3 regions of the Bartonella sp. OC68QHHN genome follow, and region 2 is predicted to be linked to each of the others. Evidence: predicted binding sites of a transcription regulator. Region 2 holds the regulator's gene; each other region holds the start of a gene.

Region 1 (4,150 bases), on a different contig from region 2:
GCGCAGGGTTGTATCGCCTATGCCACGTTTCGGTGTATTAATAACACGCTCAAAAGCTAAATCATCAGCAGGTTGGACAACAACACGTAAATAAGCCATAGCATCACGTATTTCCCTTCGCTCATAAAAACGAGGACCACCAATGACGCGATAGTTAAGACCAAGTGTTACAAAGCGATCTTCAAATTCACGCATCTGGAATGATGCGCGCACTAATATAGCTATATGATTTAATGAATGACCAGCTTTTTGCGCTTGTTCAATTTCTTCTCCGATGGCACGGGCCTCTTCTTGCGAATCCCATGCTGAATGAATTTTTACTTTTTCTTCCTCACTCTTTATTTGTGCAGAAAAAAGGACTTTGCCTAGTCTTTCTTCATTATGAGCAATGAGATGGGAGGCGGTTTTAAGAATATGGGATGTTGAGCGATAATTGCGTTCTAGACGAATAATTTTGGCAGAAGGAAAATCTTTTTCAAAACGTAATATGTTCTCAACTTTTGCGCCACGCCATCCATAAATGGATTGATCATCATCGCCAACACAACAAAGATTAACATGTTGACCTTGAGGATGTTGTGCCAAAAGGCGAAGCCAGAGATATTGTGCTGTATTTGTATCTTGATATTCATCGACAAGAATATAGCGAAATTGAGAATGATATTCGCGAAGAATATCTGGATTATGTTGGAAGATGGAGATAGAATGAAGCAGAAGATCGCCAAAATCGCAAGCATTAAGATCTTTTAATCGATTTTGATAACTGTGATAAAGTTCGCGTCCCATGCCGTTGCCAAAGGAATGAGCATCACTCTTTGAGATATGTTCTGGTGAAAGTCCTTGATTTTTCCAAGAATCAATCATCATGACAAGGTTTCGTGCGGGCCAACGCTTATCATCTAATCCTTCAGCTTGAATAAGCTGTTTTAAAAGTCGAAGAACATCATCGTGATCGAGAATAGTAAAGTTTCTCTTTAAATCAACAAGCTCTGCGTGACGGCGTAAAATTTTAGCACCAGTGGAATGAAAAGTTCCAAGCCAAGGCATACCTTCAACAACTCCTCCAATAAGTTCACCAATACGTATTTTCATTTCACGTGCTGCTTTGTTGGTGAAAGTGACAGCAAGTATTTGCTGAGGAGAGGCAAGCCCAGAGCGTAAAATATGAGAAATACGGGTTGTTAAAACGCGTGTTTTTCCTGTACCAGCACCTGCAAGAACTAAAAGAGGCCCCTCAGTATTCATAACAGCTTGTTGCTGTTCTGGATTGAGTTGTTCTAAATAGTCTGTGTTATATGATTTTTGTTCTTTTAGAGTATGGGAGAAAAAACCAGAGCTCTTCTTATCATGATCTGGAGGGGAATCTTCTTCAAAGAAAGGTGTGTTGTGATCAAAAAAATTACTCATTATATCTCTTTTTTAGTCTTTTTTTCATTGAAGTTCTAGATTAAAAAAACTTTTCTTTAAAAAGTCACAACAGCTTCAGTTGAATAAACAGAAAGAGAACGTAAAAAAATAAGCACAAACATTAAAGGCGTTGGGTGAGAACGCTTTGAAGGGCATAAACGCGTAACGAAGCCGAAAGATTGATTTGTTGTGGTCTTTTGCTATCAATATCAGTGATAATAAAGGCTAAAGATTGTCCTTTTTTGCGTGCTATATCTTTTAGAATATCTAAAAATGGTGGTTCTAAAGAGACGCTTGTTGCGTGTCCATCAACGCGAACGGATATCTTTCGTGGAATGACTTTTGACCAATCGATAGAATTATTTTCGTGCATTTTCCCACCTTTATTCGTCGTTTCGTAAACGATTTTGATCAAGAAATTTTTGCGTTTTTAAAGATTTATGTTGCTCAAAATTTTTTTCAGTTTTTGTTCGTCCAAAACGATAACGATTTTGCTCAGCACGAAGAGATTTTTCTGTACGTTTTTTTTGTTTTCGAAATTGGCGAAGATTAATCAATTCAGTCATGAGAAAAATTATTTTTTCCGAAAAGAATCTAACGAGACAACATCAGCACTTTGTTTTGTATCATTATTTGAAGATCCTTTATCTGTACTGAAATTTTGTTCTTTTGGAAGTGTGTTTTCTTTTTTTTGTTTGTTTGATAGGGTAATGGGCGTAGTTGAGGTATTTTCACTTTCTCCAGAGGTAAGATTTGAGGGCAGATCAAATGCTGCTTCAAATGCTGCTACAGGATCATAAAAGACCTGAATGGAAGTAAAAGGAATCACCAGCTTTTCGGTTATTTCCCTGAAGGAGAGGGTTACTTCGAAAGCTGTTTCTGAAACACTGAGATCTCTAAACTGATGTTGTAAGACGATTGTCATTTGCTCGGGATAGCGATTTTTTAGCCGAGGAGAAATTTTAATACCTGGAGCATTCGTCAAAAAAGTTATAAAAAAATGATGATTTCCCGGAAGACCTGCTTTAGCAACTTCCGATAAAACTTTACGGATAACTCCACGAAGCGCATCCTGAACGAGAATATCGTAACGGATTTGATCTTTAACCATCGAAGTTTATTCCTTTTATTTCACGTAGCAGAATGAGGCGTATTGATAATGTGTGATAAAATATATTTTAAAATTAGCAGTATTTTGTCTACGATGCACCTCAATAAGTCGAATAAATACGAAACTCTATGGTAAATAATGTCTGATAATACCTGAAAGATCAATCAATAATATTTTAAAAAAGTGAAGGCTTCTGTTGCCAGGTGCCTCCGAACCCCGCTTAAACCTGCGACGGTTTAAGACTTATTTTGAAACATTCACACTGCATCAAGCAGCGAGACGTGCTTCCGCATAGTTGTCATTTGCAACTACTCATTTAGTCCGATAACGGTGGTACTATGCCGAGTAAAAGAGCAATCTTTACGCCCTTGTCGATCCTATTTCGCCCCCACCAAAGTATAATTTTCGCTTATTATATTTTGGTGGAGGCGCCGGGTACCGCCCCCGGGTCCAATGAGTTTATTTCATTGTCCATTTATTACCATAGCTGACAAGTCAGCCCTTTAAATATAGATGAAGAACGGTCTTTAGAAAAGGGGGGGTTGTTAATATTTTAAATCCTCTAATTATTTATGAAGCTGTATAACGCGGTTGTAAAATACAGTCGCTAATTCTTGGAGAGGAGATGGAGCAAAATGACCAATGATCTAGCAGATATTAAATTATATGATAAAAGTCCCGATGAGGCTGCAATAGAAAGGCTTCGTCATCGCTTAGCTTTAGTGATGAAAAAACAGGATGCATCACTTGTTGCTACATCGGATCCAAAAGAGTTAGAACGCGTTGAAAAATGGGTTCAAGATGTATTAGGCGCTGATGAGCAGAGGGCTAAAATGGCTGTGTCAAAAGTTGCAGAAATGATGTCTGGAGATCACAGAAAAAGTCGTATGACTTTCTATTATTTGGTAGCCAAACAATTAAACGCACTTGATAAAATTTAAATAATTTTAAAATTCAATTTTTGCTCAATAAAAAAAGCCCAGAGAGTTCTGGGCTTTTTTGTTTAGCATCAAAGGCTTAATTGGTTTCGTCTTCTTGAAGATATCCTCCTTTGCTCATATCCGGTATAAAGAGGGTGGCAATGAATGCAATGATCATTATGCCGATTACATAAAAATAAAAGAGTGATTCATGTCCCATATTTTTTAATCCAAGTGCTACGTATTCGGCAGAACCACCAAATAATGCATTGCCAATAGCATGAGAGAGACCAACTCCCAGTGCTCGTACTGAAGAGGGAAACATTGCTGATTTTACGACACCAGAGATGGATGTATACATGCTCATAATACAGAGTATTCCAATAATGGCTGATAGCGCAATCCATGGATTATGTGCGTGACCGATTATGAGAAGTCCAGGAATCGTGAAGAGAGTAGAGAGTGCACTCCAAAGGATCAGTAAATTTCTAGTCCCAATTTTATCAGCTATGATACCAAATATGGGTTGGAGTAATATGAAAATAAAGAGTGCTGCGGTCATTACAGTTGTAGCAGTATGTTTATCAAAACCGGTAGTTGTGATCAGATATTTCTGCATATAAGTCGTACAGGTATAAAATGTGAGAGATCCCCCAGAGGCAAAGAGAACAATTACAAAAAATGCTTTTGTGTGTTTGCTTAGAAGCTCTTT
Region 2 (4,150 bases):
CTTTCACTAACCAATGACTGTCGCAATATGAAAAATGGGAAAATAGTACAATTGTTGATTTGCTCTTTTGTTAAGTAAAAATGGTAAACATTATGGATTTTATTTTATTCTGTTGTGCCTCCGTCACATCATTTAAGGCTCATTTAAGGCATTAAACTAAGAGAATATATAACTGCTTGATCTTTTTGGAATGTATAGCAAACATTCAGGGCAAGGATTTCTCGTAAATTCTCATGAAGTGAGTTACATAAATGATCAAGCTCGATTGTGAGTAGCCGATCTTTTTATAAACCAATGCTGATAGAAATCTTCTTCATTGAGGAGAGGGAAGAAGTTAAATTTTCAAACTGCTACACCATAAAGATCATAGGCATCCGACTGTTCAATTTTAACGCTGACAAATTCACCAACACGCAATGGGCGTCGTGATGATATATGGACAACACCATCTATTTCTGGAGCATCGTATTGACTACGTCCTTTGGCAACTTTTCCTTGACTTTCATCGATAAGCACTTGGAGTCTTTTCCCAATTTTTTTCTTTAAAAGATGTGTAGAAATTTGTTGTTGTTTTGCCATAAAACGATGCCAGCGGTTTTCTTTCACCTCTTCAGGAATATTTTCTAATCCCAAATCATTTGCAGCGGCTCCTTTTACTTCTTCATATTTAAAGCACCCAGCGCGTTCAATTTTTGCTTCTTCTAGCCATTCTAGGAGTATATTAAAATCTTCATTCGTTTCACCAGGAAAACCAACAATAAATGTTGATCGCAAAGTAAGATCTGGACATATTTTTCGCCATTTTTCAATTCTACGGTTTGTTTTTTCTATGAGTGCAGGACGCTTCATGTGACGCAAAACAGCTGGTGATGCATGCTGAAAAGGAATATCCAGATAAGGAAGAATTTTTTTTGCGGCCATAAGTTCGATAACTTCATCAACATGGGGATAAGGATAAACGTAATGCATACGTATCCAAATACCCATATCGCCTAGTTCGCGACAAAGATCAAAGAATTTCGTTTTGATTGTACGATCTTTCCAAGAATTTTCGAGATATTTAAGATCAATACCATAAGAACTCGTATCTTGTGAAATAACCAAAAGTTCTTTTACACCCGCTTGCACGAGTTTTTCAGCTTCACGAAGAACATCGCTGATGGGACGTGAAGTGAGATTACCACGCAGAGTAGGAATGATACAAAAACTACACCGGTTAGAGCATCCTTCAGAAATCTTTAAGTAGGCGTAATGGCGAGGTGTTAAACGAATACCTTGGGGAGGAACTAAATCAAGAAAAGGATCATGAACAGGAGGAATTGCTGTATGAACAGCTTCTATAACGCTTTCATAAGCTTGCGGTCTTGTAATAGCCAATACATTAGGATATGTTTGGCGAATAACATCAGGATCAGCACCAAGACACCCTGTTACAATAACTTTTCCATTTTTTTTGAGAGCTTCATCAATATTGGCTAATGATTCTCTCCTTGCCGAGTCAAGAAAACCACAGGTATTCACAATAACGACATCAGCTCCTTGATGTTGACGTGAAATTTCATACCCTTCAGAGCGAAGGCTTGTAATAATTCGCTCAGAATCTACGAGTGCTTTTGGGCATCCGAGGGAGACAAAACTAATACGAGGTGCTACCATGATGATCCTACAATTACTATGAATGATTGAGTTACGCTTTTATAACTTAAAAATAATGTTTTTTATTTTACAATCTGTTACAAAGTTATTTTATTTTTTTCTACAAAATTTTATATGTTTTTATGCATGCATACAATTTTGTCTTATTATATCGTAAAATTCCGTCATTGAGGGCGATAAGGCTGCTTTCTTCAAAGTATTCAAGTTCTTTTATAAAGTACGTGGTGAATATTTTAAAGCTTACTTGTTATGCCTTTCGTAAGTGAAAGACATGGATGGAAGGGAAAGTGAAACCTGCTCGATAAGGATCCGGATTGTTTATAGACCGAATTGGGGGCATTCTTTGGCTGTGGAGAGGAAGTCAATTGCGTGTGGCACAATAAAAAAATACTCAACAGCTTCTTATTGCGATATCTATCGCGTACTATAAAGTTTATTTTTAATATTTGCGAATAAGTCCGGTAAGTTTGCCTTGTATTTCTACACGCTCGGATTCGTATGTACGTACTTCATAATGAGGATTTGCGGCTTCTAATGCAATAGAAGCTCCTTTGCGTCGATAACGTTTTAATGTGGCTTCTTTTTTATCAATAAACGCAACAATAATTTCACCTGTTATTGCTGTATTTTGACGTTTTACAATGATCGTATCTTTATCAAGGATACCGGCCTCCATCATAGAATCATCTTTAACTTCTAATGCGTAGTGCTCACCTGTATTAACCATATCGCGTGGGAGAGAAAGGGTGTTTATTTGTTGCAGTATAGCAGAGGTAGGCACACTCGCAGAAATACGTCCCATAATAGGTATGATGATATTTTTTTTTTCTTCTTCATCAAAGTGATCAAGGTTACTCAAGCTTTTTGATATTTCCCTTTTCTTTTTTTCTATCATACTGGGAGAAATTTTACGTGCTAAAGAAAGATTAAATGTTATTTTCTCAGGGAGTCGAATCACCTCCACTGCACGAGCGCGATTGGGCAAACGACGTATAAACCCTCGTTGTTCTAAAGCTATAATGAGCTTATGAATACCAGACTTTGAAGAAAGTTCTAATGCATTTTTCATTTCTTCAAAAGAAGGAGGAACACCAGTTTCTTTTGTATGGTTATGAATAAACAAGAGTAGCTCATATTGTTTACATGTTAGCATTCAATATTCCAATCAAAATAATAAAAAATGAGTAAAGTAAAAATGCATGTATATATAACAATTTTACAATTTTTTCTCGCCAAATCAAAATTATTTTCTTCATTTTTGATCTTATAAGTTAATTTAATAAATCAATGTATTTATTTATAGACATATTTACATTATTATTTATATAAATAATTACTTTAAAAATTTTATTAAATTACTATTTATATATTATATAACTACATTAATATTAACTAAGTTATAAAAATACTTTATAGCTCTGACTGAATTATCTAACACTAGATTTTATGATCAGTGTTATCCTTTTCTTCTAAAAATATATCTACGTATTTTGTAATTTCTGATATAAAAAATTTAATTAGAAGGCATTCTATATATTTAAAATACTCTATGGGTATTTAGAATCATTTTGCATATTATTTCTGCTTTTTTAGTAAAATTATCTACAGCTGTAATAGTGAGCATAATTTATAGTCATTCGGGAGGATAAATTGGCTTTCGTTATATATTCATTATGCATGAATAAAAATCATACCATCAAAATGCCATTGTTGCTCATTCTCCTACTTTCAGGTCTAACGTGCCAATGCTATATACTATTTTGCTGAACCCGAATGTTGCGATAATTTTTGGTTATTGAAAGGAGGCATAAAAGGTATTTTCATTTCTTTTTTATAGCGTTATTCTCCCACTTGTATCAGTCAAGAAAATGCTTTTTATTGTTTCAATGTAAAAAAAATTGAAATGGGAGAAGCATACAGTATTTGAGATCTCTCACTCAAGTGATAAAATGATAAATTATTATAAACCAATATATTATTTTATAAAGCTGTATTCATATTTGAAATATTAAAAACTAAAATATAAAAATAATATTATAGTCAAAGGTATTTTTTCTTCTCTACCCATTATTCTCAATAACCCATGTGAGGGGAAGGGGGGTCTTATAATTCTAGCGCTTCGAATCTATGCAATATTTTGCAGTGAAATTTTTCCTTTATTGAGACTTCAAGTAGAAGATTAAAGAGTACCTATGCAATGATGAAGAAAGGGAAGAAAACGGAAAATTATTGATAACTGAAGAAAATAATCATATTTTTCTCCAAAAAGTGTTGACCAAATGAAAAGTCAACCGTATGTTCCCTTCACTTTCTGCAAATTAGATAGTCTGCAAACTAGATAGCTTGTGTGAGAGCGCGTAGCTCAGCTGGTAGAGCAACTGACTTTTAATCAGTAGGTCCAGGGTTCGAATCCCTGCGCGCTCACCAACTTTAAATAATATCAATAGAGATATACAAAGATTTAAGAATCTCTCTTCGTTTGATTCTTTTTACT
Region 3 (4,150 bases), on a different contig from region 2:
GAGGGAAAGTGGTTTTTAAACCCTTTGTCTTGGCAATTCTTGTTTGTCATAGGATTGACCAGTACTTTAGCGCTTAAACAAGGAAAAACAATCGCTTTTCAGTCTTTTTGGATTGTTTGTGCGATAGGGTATCTCTTGTTGGCGCTGTTATGGGTTCGCTTAAACTGGTGGGGCATTTTGGGGTGGCTTGGCTGGTCTTCTCCGTTGATGAACTTTAATAAAACTTTTTTAAGCTTGCCACGTTTACTCCATGTTCTTGCATTAGCCTTTCTCATTCTTTCTTTACCGTGCATCAATAAATGGTTTTATGTCTCTCAGAAACATCCTTTAGCAATCTTAGGAAAACATAGTTTACCGGTCTTTATAACGGGAACCATTTTGGCGATGTTTGGACAAATTATAAAAACAGTGATGACAGGAACGCTTTTTTCCGATACCTTATTAATAATAACGGGTATTGCTCTGCAATTTGGAGTCGCTTATTATTGTGAAAAACGGCGATCGTGGCAGTGATCTTTTTCAAGAAAATTGATCCGTTTATAAGAAAAACGGTCCTATAGTGTTTGTTGGATGCGTTAACCTTAGAATAAAAAGCGCGTTGCGCAAAAAAATTAAAAGAGGTACCAGTTTTTAAAAAAAGCGTTCTATACAGCAACAAAAGAAACTTTTTAATACTCTGTTCGTTGAGTGGTGTAATTTTGTGCTGATACTTGGAGTATAAAAGCGTGAGTGTACATAAACGTCCATATGATGAACCTATTATCATGATTGAGCATAATGCTTTTGAAAATGCTTTTAATCGTCTCTATGAAGAAACAATGGCGCTGATTGAAAAAACCGCAGCGTATATTGATTCAGAAGGGAAATTAGTGGCACGTTCCCTTTCGGCAGAAGTTTCTGCAATCTATGCGAAAGAAGCGATGTATTTAAGTACACGACTTATGCAAATCGCTTCTCAACTCCTTCTTTTTCGGGCAGAGCGCGAAGGGGAAATGTCATCAGAACAAATAAAAAAAGAAATTGTAAAAGTGTCACTTCATACACCGACATTGGAACTTGAAACTCCTCATTGGCATGAATTGCCAGAAACTTTCCGCCAATTTGTTTCTCATTCATTGCGTTTAGAAGCGCGCATAAAGTATATGCGTGCTGGGTGGGAAACTGCAGCCTCTTGTGCCTTAGAAGATGATAATCCAGTAGGAAAACAAATCGAATTGCTCAAAACAGCCTTTGGGGGTTCTTAGAGGTGTTTCCTTGCTTTGCGTGAAGGGGAAATGTCATCAGAACAAATAAAAAAGGAATTGTAAAAGTGTCACTTCATACACCAGCATTAGAACTTTTTTCCCTTTTATTGGCACGAATTACCAGAAACTTTCCGCCAATTTGTTTCTCATTCATTGCTTTTAGGAGCATGCATTTTTTTCTTTTAGATATGCGGCTGTAATTTAAGCGTTCTGGTAAATAAGGGGCGGCTGTATCTTGAGTGATGATAATCCGGTGGGAAGACAAATCGAATTACTGAAAACAGTTTTTGGGTGTTCGGAGAAGAATAGCTCCTTGTTTCTTTCTGCGATATTTAGAGCAGTATACCCATTTTTTACAACCAAAATTTCATAACTAAAACCAATCTAGAGTGCTTTTTTCTGTCTAATTTCTATTTGAGCGTAGGAAATATCTTGAGCTTATAGCTTAGAGGTATTGATTTCGAATTATGGCATGGGATGGGGTATGGTTGGTCTTGTGAAAATCGGCTTCAGTTGATTGCATATAGAACACTTTCTGTTGATATATCGTGTGATTTTGTTTTGGCTATGATAATGATCAGGCGCTAAGATAGAGCAGGGGGCTTGTACATCAATTTATTTATGCTCTATAATTTATGCCTATAAAGTTGCTGTAAAGCGTCTGTTAAAGAGGATGATACACATTGTTTCAGTTTTTGGGCTTCTCTTGTTTTGAATGGAAGTTATTTTCCTCACGTAAAATAAAACATCCAGAATAAAAGAATAAAGTGCCATATAATGAATGTCCCATGGGGGCTCCCTGTGCTCCATGAAATGTCCCCCTTTATGCAATGTCATTTTGGTGTAATGGGCATATTCAAAAACACCTCTCAGTTCTTGTTCACATCCATTGAGCCTCCTCATCTTTACGCTTGCAAAGAAGCAAGCCAGCAGCATCATCATATTTGCCAGTCCCCAATGTTGCGATACCCTTGGCATTTGAGACAGTTCATTAGAGGCATTTTTAGTTTTTTCTTGTACAGTTTCATTCCACACGGAAATCCCACGTGTGATGTGCAGACAAAAGATTTTGATTGATTTCAGTTATGCTTCATAAAGTATGCTCCTAAAGATGCTGTGCGTTGCGTGTTATAATTGGGGGACATGACCATCTTTTGACTGGTTTTGTCTTGTGCTGCTGTTTTCTTTGTGGTCTTGTCTTTATTCACAAGGGGGAAAAGTGTATAGACTGTAGTTTATGGCAGAGACGATTCGTATTATAGGCATTGATCCCGGATTACGGCGTACAGGGTGGGGCGTTATTGATGTTGCAGGTAATCGTCTTCAGTTTATTGCAGCAGGGACGGTTTCTTCTGATGTACAGTGTGAGCTGGCTTCCAGATTATGTCAGATCCACAAAGGTCTTGCAGAGATTATGCATCAATTTATGCCCCATGAAGCCGCTGTAGAACATGTCTTTGTCAATAAAGATGCTACAGCAACTTTAAAACTTGGGCAAGCGCGTGCAATCGCACTGCTGGTTCCTGCGCAAGCAAATCTTCCTGTTTTTGAATATGCGCCCAACAAAGTGAAAAAATCGGTTATTGGTGTTGGACATGGTGCTAAAGAACAAATCCATATGATGGTAAAAGTTCTCCTCCCACGGGCTGAATTTGATAGCAGTGATGCGGCTGATGCTCTTGCTCTTGCTCTTTGTCATAGCATGCATCGTAAGAGTATTGATCGATCTTATCAGGCAAGGATGGCGATATGATTGGCAAATTAAAGGGCACTCTTGAACATATCTTTGATGATCATATCCTTCTTGATGTTCACGGTGTGGGCTATGTTGTTTTTGTGTCCAATCGGCTCCGTCCTTCTTTACCCTCTATTGGGGAGGCGTTAAGCCTCTTTATTGAAACGCATGTTCGTGAAGAAGCAATCCGCCTTTTTGGTTTTGCTACAAGAGCTGAACAGGAATGGTTTTGTCTTCTACAAAATGTTCCTGGAGTAGGGGCAAAGGTTGCTTTGGCAATCTTGGGGACTTTATCGCCAGATGAACTCGCACAAGCTATTGCCTTAAACGATGTTGCGATGATTAGTCGAGCGCCGGGCGTTGGTAAAAAAGTCAGTGAAAGAATTGTAGGTGAACTGAAAAGTAAAACTCTCCCCTTTGAACAAGCGGTCAAGACTGTTTCGGTTCCTCAGCGTGAGATGACCAATCAACCTGCGCATGATGCGCTTTCCGCGTTGATGAAGCTAGGGTTTGAACGGGAGCAAGCATCTTGTGCTCTTGCTCTTGCGATGAACGCTATTGAGGGGGAAACTGTTTCTTCTGCTCTTTTGATCCGCCATAGTCTCAAATTGCTTTCTTCTCCTACTTAAAACCAAGGTAACAATGCATAAAGATGAAGATAAACGCCTTCTGGGTCCCGCCCCCCTTCCTAACGATCCAGATCGTTCCTTAAGACCACAAGTTCTCGATGATTTTATTGGTCAAGAAGCGGCACGGGCTAATTTAAAAATATTTATTGAGGCAGCAAAAACGCGGCAAGAAGCGCTGGATCACGTTTTGTTTGTAGGACCACCGGGGTTAGGAAAAACAACGCTTTCACAGATTATGGCAAAAGAATTAGGTGTTAATTTTCGCTCTACTTCAGGGCCGGTCATCGCTAAAGCAGGAGATTTAGCCGCTCTCTTGACCAATCTCGAAGAACGTGATGTCTTGTTTATTGATGAAATTCATCGCTTAAATCCAGCGATTGAGGAAATTCTTTATCCAGCCATGGAAGATTATCAACTTGATTTGATCATTGGGGAGGGGCCGGCGGCACGCTCGGTGAAAATTGATCTGGCTAAATTTACTTTGGTAGCGGCAACCACACGTTTGGGGCTTTTGACCACACCGCTGAGAGACCGTTTTGGTA

Evidence for each region. The regulator LexA, encoded in region 2, represses DNA repair genes until DNA is damaged. The targets are predictions, from matches to a motif close to TGTTCNNNNTGTGTTCNG.
Region 1: ACFIJ0_RS06795 (ATP-dependent helicase) is a predicted target of LexA. The motif match lies at 1,491-1,508, and genes of this name have one in related genera.
Region 3: ruvC (crossover junction endodeoxyribonuclease RuvC) is a predicted target of LexA. The motif match lies at 2,423-2,440, and genes of this name have one in related genera.

The regions. Positions count from the first base shown of each region.
Region 1 is NZ_JBHIME010000058.1:26,597-30,746, reverse strand. It holds gene ACFIJ0_RS06795 (ATP-dependent helicase) at 1-1,407, opposite strand, end outside; gene ACFIJ0_RS06790 (ribbon-helix-helix domain-containing protein) at 1,529-1,780, opposite strand; gene ACFIJ0_RS06785 (DUF4169 family protein) at 1,791-1,973, opposite strand; gene ACFIJ0_RS06780 (SspB family protein) at 1,982-2,518, opposite strand; RNA gene ssrA (transfer-messenger RNA) at 2,701-3,057, opposite strand; gene ACFIJ0_RS06770 (DUF2853 family protein) at 3,154-3,459, shown strand; gene ACFIJ0_RS06765 (MFS family transporter) at 3,536-4,150, opposite strand, start outside.
Region 2 is NZ_JBHIME010000019.1:120,936-125,085, forward strand. It holds gene rimO (30S ribosomal protein S12 methylthiotransferase RimO) at 343-1,656, opposite strand; gene lexA (transcriptional repressor LexA) at 2,096-2,809, opposite strand; tRNA gene ACFIJ0_RS02375 (tRNA-Lys) at 4,008-4,083, shown strand.
Region 3 is NZ_JBHIME010000078.1:10,726-14,875, reverse strand. It holds gene ACFIJ0_RS08405 (OpgC family protein) at 1-513, shown strand, start outside; gene ACFIJ0_RS08400 (DUF1465 family protein) at 726-1,244, shown strand; gene ACFIJ0_RS08395 (hypothetical protein) at 1,884-2,279, opposite strand; gene ruvC (crossover junction endodeoxyribonuclease RuvC) at 2,482-2,997, shown strand; gene ruvA (Holliday junction branch migration protein RuvA) at 2,994-3,608, shown strand; gene ruvB (Holliday junction branch migration DNA helicase RuvB) at 3,622-4,150, shown strand, end outside.